4 regions of the Streptomyces sp. NPDC001157 genome follow, and region 1 is predicted to be linked to each of the others. Evidence: riboswitches for the same ligand, from Rfam matches in the RefSeq annotation. Region 1 holds a riboswitch; each other region holds the start of a gene.
The links. Region 1 has a riboswitch for cyclic di-AMP ahead of ACWDAG_RS21355 (transglycosylase SLT domain-containing protein). Riboswitches for the same ligand answer to the same signal wherever they lie in the genome.

Region 1 (6,906 bases):
ATCAGCATCCGGATGGTGGTGGTCTTGCCCGAGCCGTTCGGACCGAGGAAGCCGAAGACGCTGCCCGCCGGGACGGTCAGGTCCAGGCCGTCGACGGCGAGTTGTCCGCCGCGGTAGCGCTTGGTGAGCCCATGGGTGGCGATGACGCTGTCACCCGGCGGCTCGCTCTGCTCCGGCTCCGTGGTGGACTCCTCGTCCATCGGCTCCCTCGATTCGTGCTGGTACGACCTCACGCGGCGACTACGTACAGTGACTACGTACGGGCGCCGCGCAAGGTTCCCGGGCTAGCCCGCGTTCGCCGCCCTGACCAATGCGTCCTTGGTCACCGCGCCGACGTAGACCTTGCCGTTGTCGGTGATCAGGGCGTTGATCAGGCGGGTCTTGAAGACCGTGCCCGAGCCGAACTTGCCGGAGACCTTGTCGCCGAGCGAGTCGAGGAACCCGCCGAACTGTCCGCCGACCTCGGAGCCGGACGGCATGCCCTTCCCGCCGGTGTCGAAGGTGGCGATGGAGCTCCAGCCCTTGCCCAGGACGTTCAGCCCGTCGAGGCCCTTGGAGAGGTCCTGGTCGGACTTGCCGGGCTTGCCGTGGGGCTCGCCGGCCTTGTGGTCGCCCTTCAGGCCGCCTTCGAAGTGGCCGTTCGCGTGGTCGCTCTGCTTGTCCTCGGTGACCTTCGCGCCCTTGGGCGGGGTGAAGGCGAAGGTCGACGCGCTCGGCTTGGCGAAGCTGACCTGGGTGAAGCCGGCGTCGATCACGGCGGCGCCGCCGCTCGCCGGGGTCAGGGTGAACTTCAGCGGCAGCCCGGTCTTCGAGTCCACGGCCACGGTGATCTGACCCACCGTCGAACCGGACTGCTTCGGCTTGATGACCAGCCGGTACGCGTCACGGCCCGCGACCTGGGCAGTCCCCTCGACGGTCACCGAGGTGGTGTCGTCGACCGACTTCAGGGCGTCCTTGGTGAGGCCCTCGGGTGTGGCGGGGACGTCTTCCTTCGGCTGCTTGCCCGCGCCGGCGGGGGCGGTCGAGTGGTAGACCTCGTTCGACTGGCTGTCGTAGCCCCAGAGGTCCTTGCCGTTGTGGATGATGCTGTATTCGGCCGCGTGCTCCAGCAGTGACAGCTTCTGCCTGTCCTGGCCGTCGGCCGCGACCCGCAGGGTGTGCGTGCCGGTGGCGAGCTCCGTGAGCTTGGAGGTCGGGTCGGCGGACGAGCCGTCGCCCGACTTCGCGGCGCCGGACGTCAGGCTGCTTTCGAGACCGCCGAGGTCCGGCAGCCCCAGATCCGTGGTGATCTTCACCGTGCCGGACATCTGCTGTACGTCCGACTTGGCGATCTTGTCGATGAGTTGCTGCGCGCTGATCTTCGGCAGGTCGGGGTCGCCGGAGTCGGCGAGCGCCGGGACGAGCCCGATGGTCGCCGCCGCCACCCCCACCACCGCGACCGGGACCACGTACCGCGCGGCCTTGCGCCGACCTGCGCGCAGGTCGTCGGCCTCCCCGGCGGTCGTGCTGTCGTCGGATTCGTACGGTGCCATGTGTGCGCTACCTCCGTCGTCGGCGGCGGCTTGTCCAACTCGCGTGCTTCTGTTGTCCACCCCGAGCCGCCATTCTCACCCGAATCGGTGAGGAGTGGTGATTTCCGTGGTTTCCATCTCACCAAATCGGCCAGGAGGAAGCGTCAGCCCCGGGGGCCAACTCCGTGTACACCTGGGGTATGACGCGAGAGGGCGACACCTCCCCCGACCCGTAGGGGTCGTATGAGGGAGACGCCGCCCGAGGTGAGCTCCCGTCAGTTCTGCACGAAGACGTAATCCGCCCGGTACGGGACGCCGACGATCGCGCCGGGCGTGCAGGAGCCGGCCGGGGCCACTCCGCCCACGGTGTTGAGCCGCAGGATCTCGGCGGTGTTCGCGAGCAGACCGTGGCGCTTGCCGGCCTGGGTGGCCTTGAGGTCGAGCTCGGGTATGTTGCCGTCCCCGTTCGGCGTCTTGGACAGGACGGCCCCGGTCACCGCGCTTCCGTCCGGCGCGACCCACTGCGGCGTACCGGAGTTGGGCGCGACGAAGGAGTGCCGGATGCCGCCGCCGAGCAGGGCCGCGACGTCCCGCTGGGCGAAGGCGTAGCCGCCGCCGGCGGCCGGCTTGCACTCGTAGATCTGCTTGCCCTTGATCACGGACGCCTGGAAGTTGTGCAGGGCGTCACGGAAGTCGAAGGCGGCGACGGTGACCTGGTGGAGCTGGCCGCGGACGGCCCCGCCGGGGAACTCGGTGGTGTGCAGGTTGGCGTAGAACGAACCGGGGTCGGACTTGAGAGCGGCGAGCAGGCCCGCGTCCTTGACCTCGACCGTGCCGGTGACGCTGTGCCGCTTGCTGTTCTTCAGCAGGTCGGTGAAGTCGACCTTGACGCCGCCGTTGGTGCCCTTGGCGCCCTGGTGGATGTGGAGCATGGTCGGCTTGCCGGTGCCGCGCCAGGTCACGGCGACGGACACCTTGTCGTCCTGCACCTTGATGAACTCCAGAGCGGCGCCGTCCTTGTCGCCGACGGCCGGACCGCCCGCCACGGGAACCTCATTGGCCCCCCGCAGACCGGCGGCCAGAAGGGTCCCCCCGGTGCCGCCGGACACGGTCCCTCCGGTGGCGTGGGCCGGAATCACCGCGGCGGCGATCCCCCCGGCGGCGGCCACCGCGACAGCGGTGACCACCAGGCTCTTACGGCGCTTCGAGAACGTCGCGTACATGCCCATGATGCTGTTTTCTCTCCGTAGACCGGCCGACACCCCCTGCGTCGGCCTTCTGCGTATCACTACGGAGGCGATCTCATTCTGGACTCAGTCCAGATCTGTGACGTGTATCACACACGTGAAGCGGTGGGTCGAGCGGAGGGTCGAGCGGCAGCTCAACCGGCCCGATGCACCACCGCGTCGCACATCTCCATCAGCGCGAGCTTCGCATCGCACTCCGGCAGCGGAGCCAGCGCCGCTCGCGCGTCCTCCGCGTACCGCACCGTGTCCCTGCGCGCCTGCTCCAGCGCGGGGTGCGTCCGCAGTCCGGCGAGCGCCTCGGCGTGCCGCGCGTCGTCGCTGAGGTCGGAGTCCAGCAGCTCGCACAGGGCGATGTCCTCGGCGAGCCCCAGCCGCGCCGCCCGCTCCCGCAGCCGTAGCACCGGAAGCGTGGGGACTCCCTCGCGGAGGTCGGTCCCCGGCGTCTTGCCGGACTCGCGCGATTCGGAGGCGATGTCCAGTACGTCGTCGGCCAGCTGGAAGGCCACCCCCAGCCGCTCCCCGTACTGCGTCAGCACGTCCACGACCGTCTCGTCGGCGCCCGACATCATCGCCCCGAAGCGGCACGACACGGCCACCAGCGAACCCGTCTTGCCGCCGAGCACGTCCAGGTAGTGGTCGACCGGGTCCCGTCCGTCCTGCGGCCCCGCCGTCTCCAGGATCTGCCCGGTGACCAGCCGCTCGAACGCCTCGGCCTGCACCCGGACCGCCTCGGGCCCGAGGTCGGCGAGGATGTGCGAGGCGCGGGCGAACAGGAAGTCGCCGGTGAGGACCGCCACCGAGTTGCCCCAGCGGGTGTTGGCGCTGTCGACGCCGCGCCGCACGGCGGCCTCGTCCATCACGTCGTCGTGGTACAGCGTCGCCAGATGGGTCAGCTCCACCACCACGGCCGACGGCACGACCCCCGGCGCATACGGATCACCGAACTGGGCGGCGAGCATCACGAGCAGCGGGCGGAACCGCTTCCCGCCCGCCCGCACCAGGTGCTGGGCGGCCTCCGTGATGAAGGGCACCTCACTCTTGGTGGCTTCGAGCAAACCTTCCTCGACGGCCGCCAATCCGGCCTGGACATCGGCTTCCAGAGCCTGGTCCCGCACGCTCAGCCCGAACGGCCCGACGACGGTCACGAGGGGTCTCCTGTCTGCTGGTGTCTACTGGCGGTTACACGGTTTGTCGATAGGTCGCTGACATCACTCAAGTCAGCGTATCCGGTCACCTTTCGATCACCGATGCCGCCCACCCGTGCAGCCCGGGCGGTATCGGATCACGACCGGTATGTTTTTGATCAACCGATAAGAACGGATATCTCTCGACTTGTCTATCGGGGTGTCGGCCGACGCGCCTCTCGGCGAGCCCCCCGGCGCGCCCCCCGGTACGCCCGTCGGCGTGTCCCTCGGATGCCCGCCCCGGCACCCCCCGCCCCCGCGACCGGAGCCGCCGCGACGCCCGCGCACGTCCGTACGAGCCGGCACGCCCGAACGCCCTCCCCCCACGAAACGACTCACGAGGACCTCCGGATCCCAGCACGGGGTGCTCGACGGGCGACCGTCATGACAACGACGTGCACCACATGACAGGTTCCGCTTTCGCCCCCCAATGAGGCGATGGACGGCTGATTGACTATGAGTTGAGGCCATTGCCCTATTTGCCGTTCTTGCGGATGCCGGTGACTTGACTCACACCGCAGTGCGGGCCGGGGACGGTCAGCCTCTCGCCGCCTCCCCTTTCCCGTACGCCAGTTGAGGCTTGGCAACCGCAAAGGATCAAGTGCCCCATAAGCCTCAGACCAAGGTCAATAGGCCTGATCTGTGAAGTCGGCACTTGTTCCCGCCGTGTGCTCTCGCATACGTTCCCGGCCAGTCGGGTGGACGCCGAATCCTGCCGCCGCCCGGGCACGACCATCGACCAACTCACTCGCACGGCAGGAGCGGGGGAACCAGGTAGGCCGCCGGAACGGGCATCCCCCGGGCCGGCTAGGGGTGAAGCCGCGTTGCCGTACGGCTGCGCGGCCGGGCATCTCCCCGCCCGAACCCGACAGCTCACCTCGCAGGCGACGGAGAGGATCCCGCCATGTCTGCAACAGGTCAGCACCGCCGCCCCAGAAACAACCGCCTCGCCCGCAAGCTCGCCGTCACCGGTACGGGCGCCGCCGTTCTCGCCCTCCCGCTCATCGGGGCGAACACCGCGTCCGCGGCCACCCCGACCGTGGCCAGCGTGAAGTCGATGGGCTACGCCGACAACCTCGACGGCTGGATCCGGGGCGCCCTCCAGGTCATGAAGCAGAACGGCATCCCCGGGACGTACAACGGCATTTACCGCAACATCATCCGCGAGTCCTCGGGCGACCCGGCCGCGATCAACAACTGGGACTCGAACGCGGTCGCCGGCACCCCGTCCAAGGGCCTGCTGCAGGTCATCGACCCGACGTTCCTCGCCTACCACGTGCCCGGCACGGCGATGAACCCCTTCGACCCGATCGCGAACATCACGGCCGCCTGCAAGTACGCGGCCGCGCGGTACGGGTCGATCGACAACGTGTTCGGTGCGTACTGAGCCCTCCGTGGGAGTGCCGCTATTGGCCGTTCGTTGGCTGCGGCGCCTTCGTGGCTGGTCGCGCCGTTCCCCGCGCCCCTAAAAGGGGCGCGCTGCCGGACCGTAGCGGACTTCGCTGAGGCCGCTCAGAGCTCCTCCAGCTCCCCGAGCTCATGGAGCTCATCGAGTTCCCCGAACTCGAAGAACAGTCGCTCGAGGACGACGGCGATGCCGTCGTCCTCGTTCGAGAGGGTGATCTCGTCGGCCACCGCCTTGAGTTCGGGGTGGGCGTTTGCCATGGCGACGCCGTGGGCGGCCCAGTCGAACATCGGGATGTCGTTGGGCATGTCGCCGAAGGCGATCGTCTGCTGCGGACCGAGTCCCAGGTGGGCGGCGGCCAGTGCGAGGCCCGTCGCCTTGGTGATGCCGCATGGCTGGAGTTCGACGGTCCCCGGCCCCGACATGGTGACGGTGGCCAGGGAACCCACCACCGAGCGCGCCGTCGCCGCCAACTCGTCGTCGGACAGGTCGGGATGGCGCAGCAGCACCTTGCTGATGGGTTCGCACCACAGGTCGTCGCGCCGGTCGACCCGGACGGCCGGCAGCGTCGGATGCGGCATCAGATAGCCGGGTTCGATGAGCGTGAGTCCCTCCACACCGTCCTGGTCGACCGCCGCGTACACCTGGCCCACCTCCGCCTCGATCTTGCCGAGGGCGGTCTCAGCCAGCTCCCGGTCCAGGGTGACGGACCACAGCAGACGGTCCGCGCCCACGTCGTACACCTGCGCGCCCTGCCCGCACACCGCGAGCCCCCCGCTGCCCAGTTGGTCGAAGAGCGGCCGCACCCTGGGGGCCGGCCGGCCCGTCACGACCAGGTGCCGGGCGCCGGCCCCGGCCACCCGCGCGAGCGCGGCGAGTGACCGGTCGGAGAGCGTGTCGTCGCCTCGGAGCAGCGTGCCGTCCAGGTCGGTGGCGATGAGTGCATATGCGTTGTGCGTGGCCATGATCAGAGAATACGGACAGGACGCCCCACCGACTCATCGCGAACCGGACGACGGCGGAGCGCACTCCCGTCCCTTCTTCAACTCCCCTATCCTTATGGGCTCTTCACCACCGGACCGAGCCCGCCGGCCGGGCCTACCCGTGCGCTGCCGCCAGGTGTCCGGCCAGCCTCGGAGAGGCGAACTCGGTGCCGCACACGAAGCGCATCACCGGGCCGTACGATGCCGCGGCCGGCAGGCCGGTGAAGTACAGGCCGGGGACCGAGGAGACGTATCCCGCACCCAGTTTGGGTGTGCCGCGGCTCACCGCGAGGCGCGTGCGCAGTTCGTGGCCGAGGAAGTCCATGGCCGCGATGTCCACCCGGTATCCGGTGGCCGCGATGACATGGTCCGCGGACATGTCCTGGATGCGGCCCGCGTGGGTGCGGACCGTCAGCTTCGGGCTGCCGTCGGCCGCGTCCGCCCGCACGATCCGGTCGACCTCGCTGACCTGCACCTTCCCCTCGAATCGGTCCCGCAGCCACCACGCGCCGAGCGGGCCGAGGACGCGACGCACCAGGTAGTGGCGGGCCTCGGCCGGCAGGTAGCGGTAGGGGT
Region 2 (6,906 bases), on a different contig from region 1:
GTGTATGCGTTGACGGGCGGGGAGATGCGCTCGGTGCGGTGGACGTCGAGGGCCGCCGTCGCGGACTTCGTGCCGAGCGTGCCCTGGGGGTGCCAGGCTCCGGTGACGGCCACCCAGGTGTTGGCCGGCAGTGCGGGAGCCCCGTACATACGGACCTTGACCGACTGGGAGTCCGCCGCGCAGCAGGTGAAGATGATCCGGGTCAGATACCAGCCGCCGCCCTGCCCCGCCGGGGTGACGAATCCGGTCATGCGGATGCTGCGGCCTTTGACGGCCTGCTCCCGGTCCTGCTGGACCCGGGCGGTGAAGTCGGTGAGGGTCATCGGCAGCGGGACGGTCGCGGGCAGCGGATCGAACCGCTGTGCCTTCGGCACGGCCTTGTTGTTCGCGTGCGAGGCCGTGTACGCGCCGAGGGCGGGCGGAGCGTAGAGGAGCAGGCTGAGCGCGGGCAGGAACAGCAGCCAGGCGATGCGGGGTGCGGTGGAGTGGTCGTGGCCGTGTGCGTGTACGTCGGCTTCGGGGGCCGTACGGTCCAGCGCCGCTCCTGCCAGGCCCAGCAGCAGGAGCAGCACCCCGGAGGCGATCAGCAGGGGGCGCAGGCCTTCCTTGACGTAGCGCAGACAGAGGTCGCTGAACAGGGCCGCGTGCAGCAGGCCCAGACCGGTCAGGACCAGTAGGAGGACTTGGGCGTGGCGCTTCACAGCAGTGCGCCTCCGATCAGGACGCCGGCGGCGACGGCCACCACCGTCGTGGCGGCGGAGAAGCGCAGGGCGAAGGAGCGGCCGAAGGTGCCCGCCTGAAGGGCGATCAGTTTCAGGTCGACCATCGGGCCGACCACCATGAAGACCAGTCGAGCGGTGGGCGAGAAGCCGGTGAGCGAGGCGGCGACGAACGCGTCGGCCTCCGAGCAGACGGCGAGCAGGACGGCGAGCGCGGCCAGGAAGAGCACCGACAGCCAGGGCGAGCCGGAGAAGGTGTCGAGGACCGAGCGCGGCACGGCCACGTTGAAGGTGGCCGCGGCCATGGCACCCAGCACCAGGAAGCCGCCGGCGTGCAGGAAGTCGTGCTGGAAGCCGAGACGGAACTCCCGCCTGCGGCTGTGTCCCGGCCGGTGGCCGGTGTGGCGGACGGCCGGTCGCAGCCACTCCTCGCGTCCCAGCCAGAGCCACAGCCAGCCCATCACGGCAGCGGTGACGAGAGAGGCCAGCAACCTGGCGGCGACCATGGCGGGGTTTCCCGGGAAGGCGACGGCCGTGGCGGTGAGCACGATCGGGTTGATCGCGGGGGCGGAGAGGAGGAAGGCGAACGCGGCGGACGGAGTGACACCGCGGCGGATCAGGCTGTTCGCCACCGGCACCGAGGCGCATTCGCACCCGGGCAGGACGACCCCCGCGACGCCGGCCACCGGGACGGCGAGTGCGGGCCTGCGGGGCAGGATCCGGGTGAACAGGTCGGCCGGTACGAACGCGTTGATCGCCCCCGACAGGACCGTGCCCAGGAGAAGGAAGGGCAGCGCCTGGACGGTGATGGCCAGACAGACCGTGCGCCAGGCCGCGACGGCGGGCTGGTTCAGCCATCCGACGCCGGTGAGGGAGAGGACCGCCACCGAGGCGGCGGCGGTGACGATGACGACGGGCAGGGGCCGTGCGGGGACGCGGCTCCCCGGCCGGCCGGCCGGGGCGACGAGCGCCACTTCCTTCGCCACATCAACCAGTTCATCCGTTTTATTCATATTTACTCCGGATGTCGGATTTCGTGGCGAAGATAAGCCAGGATCACTCCCCTCACGGTGCGCACACGCCGCCACGGGTGGATGAATGAACAGGACCGGCGGCGCTCAGCCCACCGCGACGTGATCGTCCGGGCACGGGTGCTCGGCCCCCGACCGCGCCGATTCCGCTCGGCCCGCCGGAAGGAGGGGCCGGGCGGACGTCTGCTTGCGGCCGCGTTCGGCGAACAGCGCCAGGACGATCGCGGTGGCGACCGCTATCAGGTGCTCACGGCCCGCCAGATTGGGTACGGCAATCGACTCCCACACCATCGACCCGCCGGTGAGGGCGAACACGATGGGTGCGCGCCGGACGACGGACAGATAGGTGAACAGACCCACGACGGCGGCGGAGGGTCCCGTGTCCAGCACCTGACCGATGCTCGGCGGCAGACCCAGCCCGCCCCAGCCCGGCCCGAGCGCGAGCATCACCCGCACCATGAGGGTGCCGGCGAGTGTGGTCGCGTACGAGATGGCGAGCGTTCTGGCCCGGCCGAGGGTCAGCTCGGCGAGGGCGAACGCGAGGAACAGGCTCGTGATCCCTCCCCACACGGGCAGGTCCAGGGCCGGGACGTACAGCGACACCGGCGTCCGCAGCAGGGCCAGCCACAACGGCAGGTCGCCCTTGACGCCGCCGAGCAGCCGCACCGCCACCGCACCGGCCGGCCGCTGCGCCAGCGCATGGAAGAAGACGACACCGAAGGCGGCCAGGAACGCCAGGAACAGTGCGCGCAGCCCACGACGTCTGAGTTGCCGCACCGGATCGACCACGATGCCCTGCCACTCGCCCCGCAGCGTGCGCCCGACGAACGCCGCCACCCGCCACAGTCCGCCGCGCGGCCGCTCGTATCCACGGTCGGCCGGATCGCCCCACGGTCCGTGAGCACGCAGCCGGTCCGAGGCGCCGCCTGCGCACCGCACCCCCTTGCGAAGCAAGACTCCCCGCCTCCCGTCCATCTCCCCACCGGATGGTCGGAACGGGGCGAGGCCGCCCCGAGGGCGGCTATGCCCCGCGGCGGGGTTTCCTGCGCTTGGCGCCCTTGGAGACGTCGGATCCGGCCCTCGGGTTGCGCCCCGTCGACTTCCCGGCCGTCTTCCCGGTCACCTTCCCCGCCGCGGGCTTGCGCCGGGCGCCGGCCGTGCCGCCGGTCCTGCCCCCTGCCGTGCCCTTGGTTTCCGGTGTCGACGCCTTGCGGCCGCGGGAGCTGTTGACCGTGCGGCCGCGGACGATGCCGATGAAGTCCTCGACCAGGTCCGTGGTCGCCCCCTCCGGCCACGCCAGCGCGACGCTCGACTCGGGGCCGTCCGCCAGCGGCCGGTAGGTGAGGTCCTTGCGGTGGTGCAGACGGGCCAGCGACTGGGGGACGATCAGGAGGCCGACCCCCGCCGCGACGAGTTCCACGGCGTCCTCGGTGGTGGCGGGGCGCTCGAAGGCGGGCTCGCCCGGCGGCCGGTCCCAGTCGAAGACGTCGTCGAGGGGGTGGAAGACGACCTCGTCCGCGAGGTCCGCGACGGTCACCTCGTCCGCCGCCGTGATCACGTGGTCCTTGGGGACGACGACGACCGTCGTCTCGGTGTAGAGGGGGATCGCGCTGAAGAACGTGCGGTCGACCGGCAGCCGTACGAGTCCCGCGTCGGCCTCGCCCCCGCGCAGCACGTCGGATGCCCCGGCGGCCGGTACGGCGAGGAGGTTCAGCGGGATGTCGGGCAGGCGCTCGTTCCAGATCCGCACCCACTTGGCGGGCGTCGCCCCCGGGACGTACGCAAGCCGGAACGTCTGGGATTCTTCCGAGCCTGTCACCAGGCCAGGCTACCGGCCGTGGTCGGAGGTCTCGAACACGCTCGATACCCTGGACGGCATGAAGTCGCACCAGAGCACCCAGACGATGAAGCCCGCGACCGCGGCGAAGAAGCTGGGTGTGTACCTCGATGCCACCCCCGCCGAGTTCCGGGAGGGTGTCGTCTCACGAGCCGAGCTCGACCGGCTCCAGGCCGAGCCGCCCGAGTGGCTGCGCGAGCTGCGGGCCAATGGTCCCCATCCCCGTCCGGTGGTCGCGGCGAAGCTGGGTGTCTCCATCGCGGGTCTTGCCCGCGGCGGGATCACCGAGGCGCTCACCACCGAGCAGATCGAGGCCCTGAAGCAGGAACAGCCCGAGTGGCTGCAGAAGGAGCGCGCCACCCAGGCGGAGGTCCGCAAGGAGGCGGCGCGCATCAAGAAGCGCGATGCCGAGCGTGAGGCTCGCAGCGAGGGCCCGCGGCCCTGACGCGGCCCGCTCGCGACGGACGGTTGCCGTTCGGATCCACTGTGTGCACAACACACGGATCTGACGGCACGTCACGACGAAGGTCACAAAAGCGTATCGGACATTCCGGCCTTCAACCTTCACACGAGCCGCACAAGTTGGCTAGCGTGGCGTCAGGCCGCACGAGTTCCTCCGGCGAACCCCGCCGGGACGCGCGGCCTCCGCCGAATCCGGTGCGCCCTGTGGCAGCCGGAACCGGGGACCCAACCGAACGACGGGGTGAATCGGCCCAACCGCCCGCCAGGGCAGCGGCCGTAGGGCATGCCTTCCGGAACCCACCGCCCGAACCCGACAGCTAACTCGGTAGGCGGAGTACGGAAGGAGTACGGCTCCCATGGCGCCGGATCGACCATCGCGCACCGCAGGCTTCGGCCTTCCTGGTATGCGCAATTCCGCTCTCGCGACCGCTGCCCTCACCTCGGTGGCCCTGTTCTCGCAGACCGCCGACGCCGCACCGACGACGGGCGACGAGGGCCCCAGCCGTGAAGCCGTCCGGCAGCGGGTGAGCAGCCTCTACGACCAGGCCGAGTCCGACACTGGCAACTTCAACTTCACCCGGGCCCAGTTGATGGGAGCGCGGCCGCCGGCGGCGCCGGCCCGCGACCGCGGCCGCTCGGACCCGGCACTCGACTCGGTGTCCCGGCGGTGGTTCGACGGAGCGCGTGCCTCCCTGGGTCCGACGGTTCCCGCGGTGCTGCCCACCGACCGCATGCCGGCCCGCCAGGCCGAGCCCCGGCCCGCGCGCCCGGCGGACAGCCGTGCCACCGCCCGTGAGCTGGAGGCGACCGTCCGGCCCGTGGCCGAGCTGCCCTCCGCGGAGCCCCGTCGGCCGGTGGCGGAGCTGACCGTCGGCCCCACGGCCGCGCTCCCCGCCGTTCCACAGCCCCGCCAGGAGGCCGCCCCCGCCCTGCCCGCGGCGGCCCCCGAGTCGAGGCAGTCCTCCCTGCGCAAGTTCAAGGAGCAGAACCAGCGCAAGATCGCTGCGGCCAGCGAGCTGCTGTACCGGTACACCGCCCGGCAGACCTCCGCGCCGCGCCCGGCCGCCCAGGCCCTGCCGGCCCAGCTCCCCTGGCAGGACCAGGCGGAACAGACCCGCCTGGCGACCGAGGAGGCATGGCGACTGCAGCAGCCGACGGTCCTCGACACGGGCATGCCCCCGGCCGGTGAGCAGCTCATGCAGCCGTCCGTGCTCGACACCGGCGTACCCGCGGTCGAGGAGTGGCGCATGCAGCCGTCCGTGCTCGACACGGGCGTGACCCCTGCCGGGGATTGGCGTACACAGCCCTCCACCCTCGACCCCGGCACCACCGCGGTCGAGGATTGGCGCACCCAGCCATCCGTGCTCGACACCGGCATACCCCAGGCCGGGGGATGGACCACGCAGCCGTCCGTCCTCGACACGGGCGCGCTCGCTGCCGGCACCTCCGTCATCACCAAGGCCGACAGGGCGATCGACTTCGCCCGTGCGCAGATCGGCAGGCCGTGTCTGTGGGGTGCGGTCGGGCCGGAGTCGTACGACAACGCCGGGCTCACCCAGGCCGCCTGGCGGGCCGCCGGGGTCACCCTGCCACGCACCACGTACGAGCAGGCGAGCGCAGGCACGGTGATTCCGCTGGCCGAGAGCCGCCCCGGAGACCTGATCTTCTTCAACGACAACTTCAGCCATGTCGGCCTGTGCACCGGCAACGGCCTGATGATTCACGCGCCCGGCCCGGGCGCGGTCATCCGCGAGGACCCGGTCCACTACGCCGGCGAAGCCGCAGTGCGTATCGCCGTACGTCCCGCGTGAGTTCAGGGACTCCGGTCGAGTCCTGCCACCAACAGTTCGATGAACTGCGAGGCCGCCGACGGAAGTCGGCGGCCTCCTCGTTGTTCGTCAAGGCACTCCGCTTGAGCCCTCCCATCTAGATTCATGACGTCAGTTCATGGATATGAAGCGAAGGTGCTCGTGGGTGATCGCCGGCGAAATCGCCGCCTCGCCGCCGCCCTCGCCGCCGCGGGGATCGCATCCGGGACGGCCGCCTGTGGCTCCGGTTCCGGGAGCGCCGGTTCCCGCGATGCGTGATCGCCTGGGAGCATCTGAAGCCCGCCGTCGAGCAGAACGCCGTGCAGGTGCTCCTCACCGACCACCACTACTGGGGCGGACTGCGTCGCACCCGTGAACTGGCCGCCGTCTGCGAGGCGTTCGGGCTGGCCCTGTCCATGCACTCCAACCCGCACCTGGGCATCAGCCTCGCCGCCATGGCCCAGGTGGCGGCGGCCATCCCCAATCTCGACCACTCCTGCGACACGCACTACCCGTGGAACGCGGCCGACGACTGGCGGTCCCGAGCGGACCGGGCCTGGGTGTGGAGCTGGATCACGACGCGCTCGACCGGCTGCACCGGCTGTACGTGGAGTCGGGGGTGCGCAGTCGCGACGACACCGGGTACATGCGGAGGATCCACCCGGAGTACGAGCTCAGGCTGGCTCGGTGATGAAGGATGGCCGGGTGAGCAACGAGAACACACGGCGGCCGGCCGGGAAGGTCGTGGTCGTCACCGGGGCCGCCCGGGGTCAGGGTGCCGCCGAGGCGGAGGCGCTGACCCGGGCCGGCGCCCGGGTGGTAGCCACCGACGTGCGGCCCGAGGGCGACTGCCGACAGCTCGACGTCAGCGGCGAGAGCGACTGGGCGGCGCTGGCAGCCGAGTTGAAGGAGTCGTACGGGGAGATCCACGGCCTGGTCAACAACGCGGGCATCATCCGGCGCGAGCGGCTGGGCGAGGTGCGCCCCGAGGATTTCACGCAGGTCCAGGCGGTGAACACGACCGGCCCGCTGCTCGGCATCCAGCACCT
Region 3 (6,906 bases), on a different contig from region 1:
GAGCCCGGCGGGCAGCGCGATCCGAAGCCCGGTGCGAGTACTCACTGTCTCGCGCCAATCCGGCAAATCGCACGGCAACTGCACCGGAGCCTCTTCAGCATCACGCAACTCGGTGATGCGTCCGCATCTAGCGTGTCTGTGACTGCCGTGACTCGCAGTGATAGTTGCCACTCGCGATGATGGTTGGCCAGTGCGGGGCGCCTTCGCCATGGGCCCCTGAGTCGAATCCACTTGATGCCACCGGGGTCGATGGCGCACTGTTCGAGTGACGTTGAACGAGGGACGCGAAAGGGAGTCGATCGCGCCTCTGGGTGGCGCGGTGACGCGGAACATTTCGGTGGTGGGGGTGTTGTGGCCGGGCGAATACCGAGGCGGGCGCGCCTGCTGGGCCTGGCCACGTTGTTCCTGGTGGGCTCCACGGTCGTGTTCCTGGGCCTTGAGGGTGGCGGTGGCATCCTGCTGCACGTCACGCAGAGCATCTGGCTGGCGCTGCTCGTGTATCCCGTGCTCTATCTCCTGGCGTTCCTTCTCCTCGCGCTGATGGTGCCGGACATGGAGGAGCTTGAGGGCTGGTCCAAGGGCTGGGGCGTCCTGGCGATGATCGTGGTGCCCATCGCTGCGGTGGTCGTGACGTACCAGACCTGCTCGGGCCTGGACGAGAGGGCGCTGCACGCCCGAGGCCGGCAGGAGCGGGCGACGGTGACCGACGTGTACTGAGTCGACCAGGGTGCCGATCCGCCATCTCACGTCGCGCAGTTGGCCGATCCGTCGGGACAGCCGTTGCCGGGCAAGGTGTCCGGGGACGGCCTGAAGACCGGCCAGACCGTCACCGTCACTGTCGATCCCCGGGGGGAGATCCCGGTGCTGCTGGGCACTCCTTCGACAGGTTCAGGGAACTTCCGGACCGCGGGCATCGCCGCGGGCGTCGAGATCCTGTTCCTTGCATGGGCGGCCTACCTGGGTGCCGCAGACCGGCTGGCCACGAAGACGACCGACAAGCCCACGCAGAGGCCCGACGACGTTCGGACATGACGTACCTGCGGCAACGGCCCCAAGGTTCCTCAGCTCCTGCCCGAGCCGCTGCCGAGAGCCGCAGTCGGCAACATTCGACCCGTGCCAGGCGGCGGCTCCACGCTCGCGACGAAGTCGGGGCTGCAGTGGCCGACCGTCTCTGAGCGAACTGGCCGACCGTCATTGAACACACCCTGCTCACCGGCGGTCTTGTTGCTGTCCGTGGCCACCTGTCGTTGGACGTCACGACTGCATGGCGACCCGTCCAAGTGCGTGGCCGAGAACGGCCGTCCGCGACCGGCGCCGGGCTTTGCAAGAGGAGACACTGCGTGATCCCGCATGGCGCAGGCGACCACGCCGAGCAACATCCCGCCAGGCATACGTGACCAGGTGCGATGTTCGAGGTCCGGCACGGCCCGGACCACTTCCGGCAGCGACGGCAGTCGCCCGGACGGGCACAACTCCTCAAGAGCGAGGCCGTATTGATCGGCGAGTTGGCGCGGCGCGTGCAGGATGGAATACGGGCGCTGCCCTCACGATCATGGGGGTCACTGGCGCAGGATCGATGGACCGGATCACGCCGGCCCCCCGTTATGTTTTCCGCGGTCCTGCAAGAGGACCGCTGGCCTGCGCGCTCGGCATGACTCGTTCCCCCGCACCCAGGGCTGGGCCGACTTGGGCACTGGCTCAGCAGCACGCGGGCGCAGTGAGTACGACATCGCTGCCGGCTCGCGCCGGGCAGGGTGGCGCCGATCGCGTCGACCAGGCCCATGTGCGCGTCAGAGATGACCAGTTGGACGCCGGACAGGCCGCGGGCGATCAGGGAGCGTAGGAAGGCCGGCCAGCCTGCGCCGTCATCGGCGGTGGCCACGTCCAGGCCGAGGATCTCGCGGTGTCCGTCCGTGTTGACGCCCACCGCGATGAGCGCGTGGACGTTGATGATGCGGCCGCCCTCACGGACCTTCTGGGGCAGGGCATCGACCGGGGCGAACGCGTAGGGGCCGGCATCCAGAGGGCGGTTTTCGACAGCTGGGTGACGCCCAGGGACTCGGCGAGCTTCTCGACTCGGCGGGTGAAGACGCCCAGCAGGCAGGCGGTGGCGACCACCGAGATGAGGGCCTGTTCGGCCCGCCGGCGCCGCTCCAGCAGCCAGTGCGGGAAGTAACTCCCCGACCTGAGCTTGGGGATGGCGACACTGCCCATGGCCACGAGCGAATGAGCGCCACCCGCTACGAGACGACCGCAACCATCCACCCGACCGGACTTCACATCACAGGCATTTTCCCCTGGTCCGCCCGGCCAGCCAAACGAAAGTTCGTAGAGAAAGTTGTGAGAGATCCGCCCTCGGCGAACAGCGAAAACCGCCTCCGACCTGGGCATTTGGCTTGATCACCAGAATCCGCCCCCATCGCAACGTCATGTACGTCCTGTACATTTTTTACAGACGCAGAAGGAGGGGTACCGATGACCCGACCGTCCGCCCGTTACGTCCTGCCCGAGTTCACCGAGCGCACGAGCTCCGGCACCAAGACGATGGATCCGTACTCCAAGCTGCTGGAGGAGCGGATCGTCTTTCTCGGGACGCCGATCGACGACACCTCGGCGAACGATGTGATGGCCCAGTTCATGCACCTCGAGTACCAGGCTCCGGACCAGGACATCTCGCTCTACATCAACTCCCCCGGCGGCTCGTTCACCGCGATGTCGGCGATCTACGACACGATGCAATACGTCGGCTGCGACGTGGAGACGATCTGCCTGGGGCAGGCCGGCTCGTCCGCCGCGGTGCTGCTGGGGGCGGGCACGCCGGGCAAGCGGTTCGCGCTGCCGGGTGCCCGCGTGGTGATCCATCAGCCGCTCCTGGCCGAGCCCATCGAGGGACAGACCAGCGATCTGGCCATCCAGGCCGAGGAGTTGGGCCGGATGCGGGCCCGGCTGGAGGAGATGCTCGTGCGGCACACGGGACGCAGCCCGGAGCAAGTCAGCGCGGACATCGAACGGGACAAGATCCTCAATGCCCAGGAAGCCGTGGATTACGGCCTGGTGGACCGGATCGTCCCGAGCCGCAAGTCCACCCTCGCCCCGCCCACCGGGCGGTGAGCGGCCGGTGCTCCCACCCGAACTTCCGCCGCTGCCCGCCCTCACTCGCGCCGAGGGCGAGTTGATCGACCGTTACCTCGACGTGGTCGACCTGCTCGGCCGCATCAACCCGGCGCAGCACGGCGACACCTATCGCGGACTGCGGGCCGCGCAGGCGCTGGTGAGCAAGGCGGCCCAGCTGCGCGACGCCCTGGCGCTGATGCACCAGCGGGGCGAGACCGAACTGCACGCTCCGACGCTGGGGCGCGCTCTGCGGGTGCTCGACGGGGAGCGGCGCACCGCCCGGGTCACGGTGCCCCCGCAGTCCGACAGTTGACGCACGTACGACCGGTCCGGGCCCTCCGCCCTGTCGGCGGAGCGTCCGGACCGGAGTTGAAACGGACCAGATGAGGTACCCCCATTCGGCGTAGTCGCGGCTCCTTTTTCGCGACCGTCAGGGTTGCGCAACGCGCCTGCCCGAAGAGCGGAATATCGTGCTCCGGTGCTGGTCCGAGCCTCCTCGGACCCCCCAACACTCCCTCGAACACAGGGGTGTCCACCCGAACGGGTGAGTGGTGAGTAACGACACAAACCCCCGGTTCCATTGGGATTTTCGGACTTGTATGGGTGAAGATCCCTGTCTGACGACAAGCCCCCGCCGCAGCGGCGGGGCGATCCGTGCGGACGCCGAGTCCTGCCGCCGCCCGGATGACCGGTCGACAGGAGTGGATCGGCAGGAGTGGAGGACCCAAGCTAGACGGGTCGCCGGAACGGTCACGCCATGACCGGGTCGAGCAGCCCTTGGGGTGAAGCCGCAGCAGCGGCCGGGCAACTTCGCCAGCCCGAATCCGACAGGTCATCCTTCACAGGCGGCTGACGAAGGGTTGCGCATGACTGCGCTCAATCGTGTCCCGTCGCTGATGGTCCGGGCCGGTACGGCCTCGGCTCTCACCCTCGCCGCCGTGGGCGGCTCCATCGTGGTCCCGGGTGTCGCCTCCGACGCCTCGGCGGCCCCCTTGGCGACGAAGGCACTCGAGATCGCGGCTTCCAAAAAGGGTTCCCCGTACAAGTGGGGCGCCACGGGACCGCGCCGGTTCGACTGCTCAGGGCTCACGCTGTACTCGTTCAAGAAGGCGGGCAAAAGTCTGCCCCGTACGGCGGCCCAGCAGTACAACAAGACCCGGCACATCTCCGCGAAGAGCCGGAAGGCCGGAGACCTTGTGTTCTTCCACTCGGGCTCCAACGTCTACCACGTCGGCATCTACGCCGGGAAGGGGAAGATCTGGCACGCCCCGAAGACCGGGGACGTCGTAAAGCTGCAGAAGATCTGGACCTCCAGCGTCTGGTACGGCCGGGTCAGCTGACTCTCCCGCGGGGGCGACGGCGACCTTGCCATGCCGTCGCCCCCGCGGGGCCTGACACGGCATCACAGCCCCGGCACCGCTGGGTATCGACGGCAAACGCGCCCCGGGCGCTGTCGCGCGGCACGGTTGAGCGACTACGGCTCCTGCTGCCCCGCCGCCGTCATGGGCTGGGCCGGTACCGTCCACGGGAGTTCGATGGTGACCGTCTTGCCGCCCTCGCGGGTGGGGCGGACATGCAGTCGGCCACCGCATTCGGCGGCCAGCCAGCGAATGATCACCATGCCCCGGCCGTTGTCCTGCTGCACGGCGGCGGGCAGGCGCTTCGGGAACCGCGGGTGGCTGTCGGTGACACCGATGCGGAGCTGCTCGTCACGGTGGAGGTCGATGTCCACCGTGAAGGTGGGCGACTGACCGAAGGTGTGCTGTACGGCGTTGGTGGCGAGTTCGGAGACGATGAGGCGGATGGTCTCGGCGGCTTCCGTGTCCGCCGGCAGCCCCCACTCGGCCAGCGTGCCGACCACGAAGCCGCGGGCCGCGGAGACCGAGGCGGGATCGCTCGGCAGAGTGACGGATGCTTCCAAATGGTCTGCCATGGCGCGGTCGTCCCTTTCCCACGGGACCGGAGTCCGACACGGAGCGGATGGTTCGAGTACGGTCCCGGACTGGTGCTTCGTCGCCAGACTGCCATTACCGCGCCCGTCACGGGTGGCGATCCACCAAGATATGCATATATCTGTCGCTCAAAGCGGTGAACTCTGCGACGAGAGACCGTATTTGGGTGGCACGGAAGGAGTAAGGAGAAGCGCATGCAACACGGTCCCGCGGTGCGCCGCCGGAAACTGGGCGCCGAACTGCGTGCGTTACGCACGAGCGCGGGGCTCACCAGTGGTGAGGCCGCCCGGCTCGTGGGCTGGCACCAGTCGAAGGTGAGCCGGATCGAGACCGGCGCCAGCGGGGTGAAACCGGCCGATGTGCGGTTACTCCTGGACGCCTACGCCGTGGCGGACGCCCAACTCCGTGAGTTGCTGCTGGTGTTGGCGGGCTCCGACGAGGGAGGCGGCCGACATCACTGGTGGCACGCCTATCGCGGGGTACTACCGCCGACCTACCGCGATTTCATCAGTCTGGAATCCCAGGCGAGCGCGATGAGCACGCTGGAGACGTCTGTCGTGCCCGGCCTTCTGCAGACGCCCGCATACGCACGCGCGGTGACCCGGGCAGCGGTCGGCGGACTGGACGACGAACGGCTCGACGCCCTGGTCGAGGTACGGCTGGCCAGGCAGGACGTGCTGCGTTCGGATCCGCCGCTGGAGCTGAGCGCGGTACTGGACGAGGCGGTGCTGCGCCGGGAGATCGGCGGCCCCGGCGTCATGGAGCAGCAGCTCGAACGACTCCTGGAGGCGGCGCGTCTGCCTCAAGTACGGCTTCAGGTACTGCCGTTCGCTGCCGGGGCACATGTCGGTGTCACCGGCCCTTTCGTAATCTTCTCATTTTCGAGCACTTCCGATCTGGATGTGGTTGTTCTCGACCACTTGACGAGTAGCCTCTACCTCGAACGGAAAGAAGACCTCCGGGCCTATACCGAGGCCTTCAACGCCCTTCAGATCCACGCCCTTTCGCCCGAGGACTCGTTGGATTACATCGCCGGGATAGGTGACGGCGCGTAAGGAGGCACCATGTCAGCACTGCCTCGGAACGTACCTTCCAGTACCGATCTGCACGGCGTGCGGTGGCAGCGCAGCAGCTACAGCACGGGTGCGAACAACTGCGTCGAGACGGCGCGGCCGCGCTCCGGCCCCTGGGCCGGGCTGCTCGCCGTGCGCGACTCCAAGGACCCGGCCGGGCCCGCCCTGCTCCTCTCCCCCGAGAGCTGGACGGACTTCACGGCCGCGTTCAAGTACTGATCAGTGCGATCGACCCTGATCAGTACTGACTAGCCCCGATCAGTCTCGATCGGTTCCGCATCGTGCGGCACACGGCCGTGTCACGCCGACTCATGGTCGCGTCTCGCCGATCACACGTACAGCGCGTTCGATCTGCGCCTCGGAGAGGTCCGCGCGGGCGGTCAGCCTCAGCCGTGAGATGCCGTCGGGCACGGAAGGAGGACGGAAGCAGCCCACGGCGAGGCCTGCCGTACGGCAGTCGGCCGCCCACTGCACGGCCCCCTCCGGGGACGGCGCGCGCACGGAGACGACCGCGGCGTCCGGGCGTACCGCCTCGTGACCCGCGGCGGTCAGCCGTGCGTGCAGTTCGGCGGCGACCGCACGCGCGCGTGCCGCACGCTCCGGCTCTCGGCGCAGCAGCCGCAGGGCCGCCAGGGCCGCCCCCGCAGCGGCGGGGGCGAGTCCCGTGTCGAAGATGAAGGTGCGGGCCGCGTTCACGAGGTGGTCGACCACCCGGGCGGGGCCGAGCACCACGCCGCCCTGGCTGCCGAGCGACTTGGACAGCGTGG
Region 4 (6,906 bases), on a different contig from region 1:
CTCGCCGCCGACGTCGTCCCGCTCGGCCCCGACCTCGACTGGCGCCGCCTCCTGGAGCATCTGCACGAGGTACGCGGCGTGCGCCGCCTGATGGTCGAGGGTGGCGGCACGATCCACACCCAGCTCCTCCAGCAGGGCCTCGCCGACGAGCTCCAACTCGTCCTCGCCCCCCTCTTCGTGGGCGACCCGGACGCCCCCCGCCTCTTCGGCCCCGGTACCTACCAGGCCGGACGCCTGCGTCTGACGGAAAGCCGCCGGATCGAGGACGTGGTCCTCATGCGCTACGAGCCCACGGCCCCCGGCACCGGCCAGCTCCCCACCGCCGCCGACCACCACTGGCTCGCCCTCGCCTGCGACCTCGCGGCCGAGTGCCCGCCCTCGCGCACGGCCTTCAGCGTCGGCGCGGTGATCGTCGCCGCCGACGGCACGGAACTCGCCCGCGGCCACTCCCGCGAGGGCGACGACCCGGTCGTCCACGCCGAGGAGGCGGCCCTGTCCAAACTGGACCCGGCCGACCCCAGACTGGCGTCGGCAACGGTCTACAGCAGCCTGGAACCCTGCGCCCACCGCGCCTCCCGCCCCAAGCCGTGCGCACGGCTGATCCTCGACGCGGGGGTCCGACGGGTGGTCACGGCCTGGCGCGAACCGGACACATTCGTGGCGGGGGCGGACGGGAGCGGACTGCTGACGGGGCGGGGGGTAGAGGTGGTCGTACTGGAGGAGTACGCGGACCGGGCAAAGGCGCCGAACGATCATTTGTTGGGGTGACATTTCGGCGCCGGGCGGCATCTTTCAGCCCGTCCGGCGTTTGAGGACGAGGCCGTTCAGGCCGAAAGCGGGGGTCTGGGGGCGGCAGCCCCCAGCACCGCCCGCCACAACCACCCCGCACCGGCCGATCGGCCCAACAGATCCTGCGCCCGACCTCCGGAAGGGCGACCCTGACCGTACCGGCCGGAGGCGATCGCGGAGGTAGTGCCAGTGAGGTCAGTTCCCAGACGTGCGGCGGCAGTTCTCCTCGTCCTCCTGCTGACGGCGCTCGTCGCCTCCTGCGGCACCGACCCGGGCACCCGCACCATGGCGAGGGCACTCCCCCCGGGCGCACCCTTCACCCACCCGGGTGTCCTCGTCAGCAAGGCCCAGCTGGACGCCGTACGCAAGAACGTCATCGCAGGTAAACAGCCCTGGCTGCAGGCGTTCCTCGACATGCGGGACAGCAAGTACGGGTCGTACAAGTACATGGCCCAGCCGTCCGCGGTCGTCAACTGTCCCTGGGGCGGCAAGGGCGCGAAGGGCTGTCTGGAGGAGCGGCAGGACGCCATCGCCGCCTACACACAGGCCCTCCTGTACAGCGTCACCGGCGAGCGGCAGCACGCCCTCAAGGCGCGGGAGATCATGGACGCCTGGTCGGCGCAGCTGAAGCGGCACACGGCGCAGGACGCTCAGCTGCAGTCCTCGTGGGCCGGGTCGACCTGGGCGCGGGCCGCGGAGATCATCCGTTACGCACCGGGCGCCGGCTGGCCCGCCGACCGCGTACGGCGGTTCGCGGCCATGCTGCGCACCGCCTACCTCCCCGAGGTCACCAGGGACCTCCCCGACTACAACGGCAACTGGGACCTGGCGATGACCGACGCCGCCATCGGGATCGCCGTCTTCACCGACGACCACAAGACCTTCGACGCCGCCGTCAAACGCTTCCGCGGCCTGGTGCCCGACTACTTCTACCTGCGCAAGGACGGCAAGATCCCGCTCACCCCGGCCGGCTCCGACGCCAACACCGTGCAGAAGCTGGAGACGTACTGGTTCAAGGAGACGAAGTTCGAGGACGGGATCGCGCAGGAGACCTGCCGCAACTTCAAGCACGTCGGCTACTCCCTCGCCGCCACCGCGCACATCGCCGAGACCGCCTGGCACCAGGGCGTCGACCTGTACGCCGACGTCAAGGACCGCCTGAAGGCCGCCCTCGACTTCCACGCCCGCTACGAGATGGGGGAGAAGCCCCCGCGGTGGCTGTGCGGCGGCAGGGTCGTCGGGAACATGGGCCCCGACCTGGAGGTCGTCCTCAACCACCTGGAGAACCGGCTCGGCACCCCCGTCCCGGCCGCCCACAAGCTGGTCGAGCAGACCCGCCCGGCAGGCACCGACGACCTCTTCGTCTCCTGGGAGACCCTCACCCACGCGGACAACCCGGCTGCCTGACGCAGGCCCCGCGCGCCCCAAAAAACACAGGTGAACGAGGCCGGACGTAAACCCTGGCGCAGACAGCCCCGCGGATGGCGTATGCTGGTTACACAACGACGCGGGGTGGAGCAGCTCGGTAGCTCGCTGGGCTCATAACCCAGAGGTCGCAGGTTCAAATCCTGTCCCCGCTACTCAAGGCTCAGGGCCGGAGTCCAGTCACTGGACTCCGGCCCTGAGTGTTTCCCCCGGTCGGGCCACCCGGCTCGCCCCCCGCCGCCCTCCCGGGAAACCTGGAGGGGTGGAGCAGGAGGGGCCGATCTCATACGCGCGCACCTTCGTACGGCTGCTCCCGGCGCTGCTGCTCGTCGGCGGGACCTGCTACGACTACCTCACCCCGTCGCGGTTCACGGCGGGCCCCCTCTTCACCGCCGCACCCCTGGTCGCCGCCCCGCTCTACTCGCGCCGGGGCACGGTCCTCACCGGCGTCGCGACCGTCCTGGTCGTCAGCGCGATCCACGCCGACGTGGGCATCCTCTTCCAGGTCGAGGCGGTCACCGAGCTGGCCACCGCGGCGACGGTCTCGGTGCTGGCCGTCCTCATCAACCTCCTCGTCCGCCGCAGCCGCGAGGAGCTCGCCTCGCAGCGCGAGATCGCCGAGGCCGCCCAGCGTGCCGTGCTGCCCGAGCCCGCCGAGCGGATCGGCGGATTCGCGATCGCGGCACGCTACGAGGCGGCGCAGGCGGACGCGTCCATCGGCGGCGACCTGTACGCGGTGCAGGACAGCCCGCACGGCGTACGGCTGGTCGTGGGCGACGTACGCGGAAAGGGGATGGGGGCGGTGGCGGCCGTGGCCGTCGTCATCGGGGCCTTCCGGGAGGCCGCCGAGCAGGAGGCCACGCTGGAGGCGGTCGCGCAGCGGCTGGACCGGGCGCTGGAGCGCGAGGCGGCGCGGCGGGCGGGGATCGAGCTGTTCGAGGGGTTCACGACCGCCGTGCTCGCCGAACTCCCCCACGGCGAGGGCGTCGTACGCATCGTCACCCGCGGCCACCCGCCCCCGCTGCTGCTGTGCCCGGACGGCGCCGTGCACATCCTGCACGCCCGCGAGCCCGCCCTGCCGCTCGGCATGAGCGAGTTCGGGAGCCGGCCCGACCGCGCGGAGGAGACCCCGTTCGGCAGCGGGGCCACGTTGCTGCTGTACACCGACGGGCTGTCCGAGGCGCGGGACGAGCACGGGCGGTTCTTCGAACCCGCGGACCGGCTCGCCGGCCGGGTCTTCCACGACCCCGCCGCGCTGCTCGGCACCCTCGCGCGGGAGGTGCGCAGATACGCCGGTGAGGCCATGGCGGACGACATGGCGCTGCTCGCCGTACGACGGCCCTGACCGTCTTCACACCTCCTGCCCGTATGTGACCAGGTGTGATCAGGTGAACCCACTCCGCATAACAACTGACATACGGTCAATACCTGTGGGGTTCCTGAGGCGCGGTCAACTCGCCCGTTTTTCGCCATTCATGCGCCGTACGTCCAGGTCAGAAAGGTTAATGATCAAGCGGAACACCTTGGAATCGGCACCCCGGGTCTATTAACGTTCGATAACGCAGCGCGGTCGTCCCAGCCGTCACAAGAGGCGGCTCCGTGCGCACGCGCCGAATCCCGCAAGGGAACCGGGGAACCACCACCCTGGGGTGAATCGCACGGATACCGCCGTGGCAGCACGGCAGGTATACGCGCGTAGGAGACCTTCCTGCTCCGAACCCGTCAGCTAACCCGGTAGGCGAGAAGGAAGGAAAGGAGCACGCCCACGTGGCGTCCAACCCGCCTGCCCCGGCAGCCCCGTTCGTGCCGAGCACCGAGCCCTTCGGCTTCGCCGTCCGACGCACCGACGAGGGCCCCTGGGAGGAGTGGAATCCCACCGAGGAGTCCATCGCCCCGGTGCGCGGCCGCCACCGCGTCGCCAAGCAGCGCGGCGGGGGACTCGCCCGCAGCTCCACGGTCCTGGGCGTCGGCGTCATAGCCGCGGTCGGCGCGGGCGGCATGGCCAGCGCCAACACCGGCAAGCCGCCGGTGTCGATCTCCATGCCCGATCTCGCCTCCGTGGGCCATGTCTTCGACGGCGGCTCCGACGCCCCCAAGGGCTCCGCGACCGCGCTCAGCGACGTCGCCACCACGTCCGCGGGCACCGCGCGGGGCGCCGGTGAGGCGCTGCGCGACCGGATCATGGCGCAGGCCGAGTCGCAGCAGGTCCAGATCGACAGCAAGAGCCAGGCGGCCACCGAGGCGGCCCTCGCCAAGCAGATCGACGACGCGGCCGCCAAGGCGGAGAAGGACGCGGCCGCCAAGGCCCAGGCCGCCAAGGACAAGGCGGAGGCGGCGGCCAAGAAGGCGGCCGAGGCCGCGAAGCTCGCGGAGCTGGCCAAGCAGTACACGCTGCCGGTCGTGTCGTACACGATCACCGGCACCTTCGGTCAGGCCGGCTCCATGTGGTCCTCCGGCTACCACACGGGCCTCGACTTCGCCGCCCCCACGGGCACGCTCATCAAGGCCATCCACTCCGGCACCATCACGCAGGCCGGCTGGGCGGGCGCGTACGGCTACCGCACGATCCTCACCCTCGACGACGGTACGGAGCTCTGGTTCTGCCACCAGTCGTCGATCAGCGTCAGCGTCGGCCAGAAGGTCAGCACGGGTGACGTCATCGGCCGCGTCGGCGCCACCGGCAACGTGACCGGCCCGCACTGCCACCTCGAGGTCCACCCCGACGGCCAGGCCAGCGGCATCGACCCGATGCCGTGGCTGCGCAGCAAGGGCCTCAACCCCTGACACCCGTACGTTCCTCGTCCGCTCCCGGAGTGCCGTAGTCCGCTTGTTTACGGGATCTTTGCGCCCGTCGTGGAAGACCGGTCTCGGGGGCGGGCGTTGACGTGCAGCATGACTTCTCCTTCTCTGCGCAAGCTCGGCTCCTCCGGTCTTGAGGTCTTCCCGCTCTCCCTGGGCGGCAACGTCTTCGGCTGGACCGCCGACGAGGCCACGTCCTTCGCCGTGCTCGACGCCTATGCGGCCGCCGGCGGCAACTTCGTCGACACCGCCGACTCCTATTCGTCGTGGGTCGACGGCAACCAGGGCGGCGAGTCCGAGACGATCATCGGCAAGTGGGTCAGGGCGCGCGGCAACCGCGACGACGTGGTCATCGCGACCAAGGTCAGCCAGCACCCCGAGTTCCAGGGCCTGTCGGCCGCCAACATCAAGGCCGCGGCCGAGGCGTCCCTGCGCCGCCTCGACACCGACCACATCGACCTCTACTACACCCACTTCGACAAGCCCGAGGTGCCGGTCGAGGAGATCATCGGCGCGCTCGACGAACTGGTGAAGGCGGGCAAGGTCCGGCACATCGCCGCGTCCAACATCTCGCCCGACCGGCTCCGCGCCTCCCTGGAGTTCTCCGACCGCGAGGGCCTGGCCAAGTACGTGGCCCTGCAGCCGCACTACAACCTGGTCTCGCGCGACACGTACGAGGGCGAGCTGCAGGACCTGGCCGCGCGCTACGGTCTGGCCGCCGTCCCGTACTTCTCCCTCGCCTCCGGCTTCCTCACCGGCAAGTACCGGCCCGGCACGACGGTCGACAGCCCGCGGGCGGGCGGCGCGGCCAAGCACCTGGAGTCCGAGCGGGGGCAGCGGGTCCTGACCGCCCTCGACGAGATCGCCGAGGCCCACGACGCCCCGGTCGCCACGGTGGCCCTGGCCTGGCTCGCGGCCCAGCCGACGGTCGCCGCCCCGATCGCGTCCGCGCGGACGGTGGAGCAGCTCCCGGCGCTGCTCGCAGTGGGCGAGCTGACGCTCACCGAGGCCGAGGTCGCGCGTCTGACGGAAGCGTCGGCCTGAGAGCCAGTGAACGAGCTCTGACCCCCTCGGGGCCTACGACCGGTACGGGTTGTACGCGGGATTCGGCACCGCCGGGTACCCGTACGCCCCGTACACCGGCCAGGGCGGCGGCGCCACCGGCACCGGGGGCGCCGTCATCCGCGCCGCGTGGTCCAGCGCCGGGCGCGCCACCTCGCGGCGCCGCCACAGCTCGTGCAGCAACTCCCGTTCCCTGACGACGAAGTCGGCGCTGGCGCGGCCACGGCGCCCCCGGTGCCGCAGGAAGGCCAGCGAGGTCGCGTACGCCTCGTACTGTGCGACCTCGCGTGCGGCGGGCTTGCCGAGGTGGTGGGCGGCGTGTTCGCGGGCCAGGCGGCGGGCCCGCATCGAGCCGAGGGCGTAGGGCTCGGCGGGGGTGAGCCAGCCCGCGACGGCGTAGGCGGGCAGTTCCTCTCGCACCGTGCGCAGTTCGCGCTGGCGGGTCCAGATGACCAGCCAGGTCAGCAGGCCGAACGCGGGGACCATGAAGGCCGCGTACACCGCGAAGAATCCGTACTCGCCGAAGTTCGAGGAGCCGTTCCAGATCGCGTGCATGCTCATCGCGAGCAGCAGGCCGAAGAGCGGTACGAGCACGCGCCGCAGGTGCTGGCGCTCCGCGGAGAGCGCGGCGATGCCGAAGCCGATGCCGGTGAGGACGGTGAACAGCGGGTGCGCGAAGGGGGACATGATGATGCGCACGAAGAAGGTCGCCGCGGTGACGGAGGCGATGCCGCGGTCGCCGTTGAGCTGGTCGGTGCCGAAGGCGGTGCCCAGGTAGAGGATGTTCTCGGTGAACGCGAAGCCGGTGGCGGTGACCCCGGCTATCACCAC

Region 2: it holds a riboswitch for cyclic di-AMP, as region 1 does, so the genes downstream of both, ACWDAG_RS11730 (NlpC/P60 family protein) here and ACWDAG_RS21355 (transglycosylase SLT domain-containing protein) in region 1, are expected to answer to the same signal.
Region 3: it holds a riboswitch for cyclic di-AMP, as region 1 does, so the genes downstream of both, ACWDAG_RS29510 (C40 family peptidase) here and ACWDAG_RS21355 (transglycosylase SLT domain-containing protein) in region 1, are expected to answer to the same signal.
Region 4: it holds a riboswitch for cyclic di-AMP, as region 1 does, so the genes downstream of both, ACWDAG_RS38140 (M23 family metallopeptidase) here and ACWDAG_RS21355 (transglycosylase SLT domain-containing protein) in region 1, are expected to answer to the same signal.

What each region holds. Positions count from the first base shown of each region.
Region 1 is NZ_JBSFJW010000011.1:120,935-127,840, reverse strand. Features, by position in the region: gene ACWDAG_RS21375 (ABC transporter ATP-binding protein) at 1-200, opposite strand, end outside; gene ACWDAG_RS21370 (LolA family protein) at 285-1,532, opposite strand; gene ACWDAG_RS21365 (CHRD domain-containing protein) at 1,787-2,734, opposite strand; gene ACWDAG_RS21360 (polyprenyl synthetase family protein) at 2,893-3,903, opposite strand; cyclic di-AMP (ydaO/yuaA leader) riboswitch at 4,670-4,842, shown strand; gene ACWDAG_RS21355 (transglycosylase SLT domain-containing protein) at 4,847-5,329, shown strand; gene ACWDAG_RS21350 (HAD family hydrolase) at 5,455-6,312, opposite strand; gene ACWDAG_RS21345 (NAD(P)-binding domain-containing protein) at 6,446-6,906, opposite strand, start outside.
Region 2 is NZ_JBSFJW010000005.1:261,579-268,484, forward strand. Features, by position in the region: gene ACWDAG_RS11705 (TIGR03943 family putative permease subunit) at 1-701, opposite strand, end outside; gene ACWDAG_RS11710 (permease) at 698-1,732, opposite strand; gene ACWDAG_RS11715 (hypothetical protein) at 1,838-2,704, opposite strand; gene ACWDAG_RS11720 (LysR family substrate-binding domain-containing protein) at 2,772-3,569, opposite strand; gene ACWDAG_RS11725 (DUF5997 family protein) at 3,628-4,032, shown strand; cyclic di-AMP (ydaO/yuaA leader) riboswitch at 4,224-4,397, shown strand; gene ACWDAG_RS11730 (NlpC/P60 family protein) at 4,454-5,860, shown strand; partial or broken gene ACWDAG_RS11735 (enolase C-terminal domain-like protein) at 6,130-6,548, shown strand; gene ACWDAG_RS11740 (SDR family NAD(P)-dependent oxidoreductase) at 6,563-6,906, shown strand, end outside.
Region 3 is NZ_JBSFJW010000020.1:100,240-107,145, forward strand. Features, by position in the region: gene ACWDAG_RS29485 (hypothetical protein) at 352-717, shown strand; gene ACWDAG_RS29490 (hypothetical protein) at 757-1,032, shown strand; partial or broken gene ACWDAG_RS29495 (transposase) at 1,665-2,205, opposite strand; gene ACWDAG_RS29500 (ATP-dependent Clp protease proteolytic subunit) at 2,476-3,111, shown strand; gene ACWDAG_RS29505 (hypothetical protein) at 3,119-3,427, shown strand; cyclic di-AMP (ydaO/yuaA leader) riboswitch at 3,844-3,977, shown strand; gene ACWDAG_RS29510 (C40 family peptidase) at 3,981-4,454, shown strand; gene ACWDAG_RS29515 (ATP-binding protein) at 4,589-5,047, opposite strand; gene ACWDAG_RS29520 (helix-turn-helix domain-containing protein) at 5,261-6,121, shown strand; gene ACWDAG_RS29525 (DUF397 domain-containing protein) at 6,131-6,358, shown strand; gene ACWDAG_RS29530 (8-amino-7-oxononanoate synthase) at 6,449-6,906, opposite strand, start outside.
Region 4 is NZ_JBSFJW010000034.1:19,848-26,753, reverse strand. Features, by position in the region: gene ACWDAG_RS38160 (dihydrofolate reductase family protein) at 1-768, shown strand, start outside; gene ACWDAG_RS38155 (alginate lyase family protein) at 973-2,196, shown strand; tRNA gene ACWDAG_RS38150 (tRNA-Met) at 2,296-2,369, shown strand; gene ACWDAG_RS38145 (PP2C family protein-serine/threonine phosphatase) at 2,477-3,559, shown strand; cyclic di-AMP (ydaO/yuaA leader) riboswitch at 3,813-3,969, shown strand; gene ACWDAG_RS38140 (M23 family metallopeptidase) at 3,982-4,998, shown strand; gene ACWDAG_RS38135 (aldo/keto reductase) at 5,107-6,057, shown strand; gene ACWDAG_RS38130 (PrsW family intramembrane metalloprotease) at 6,091-6,906, opposite strand, start outside.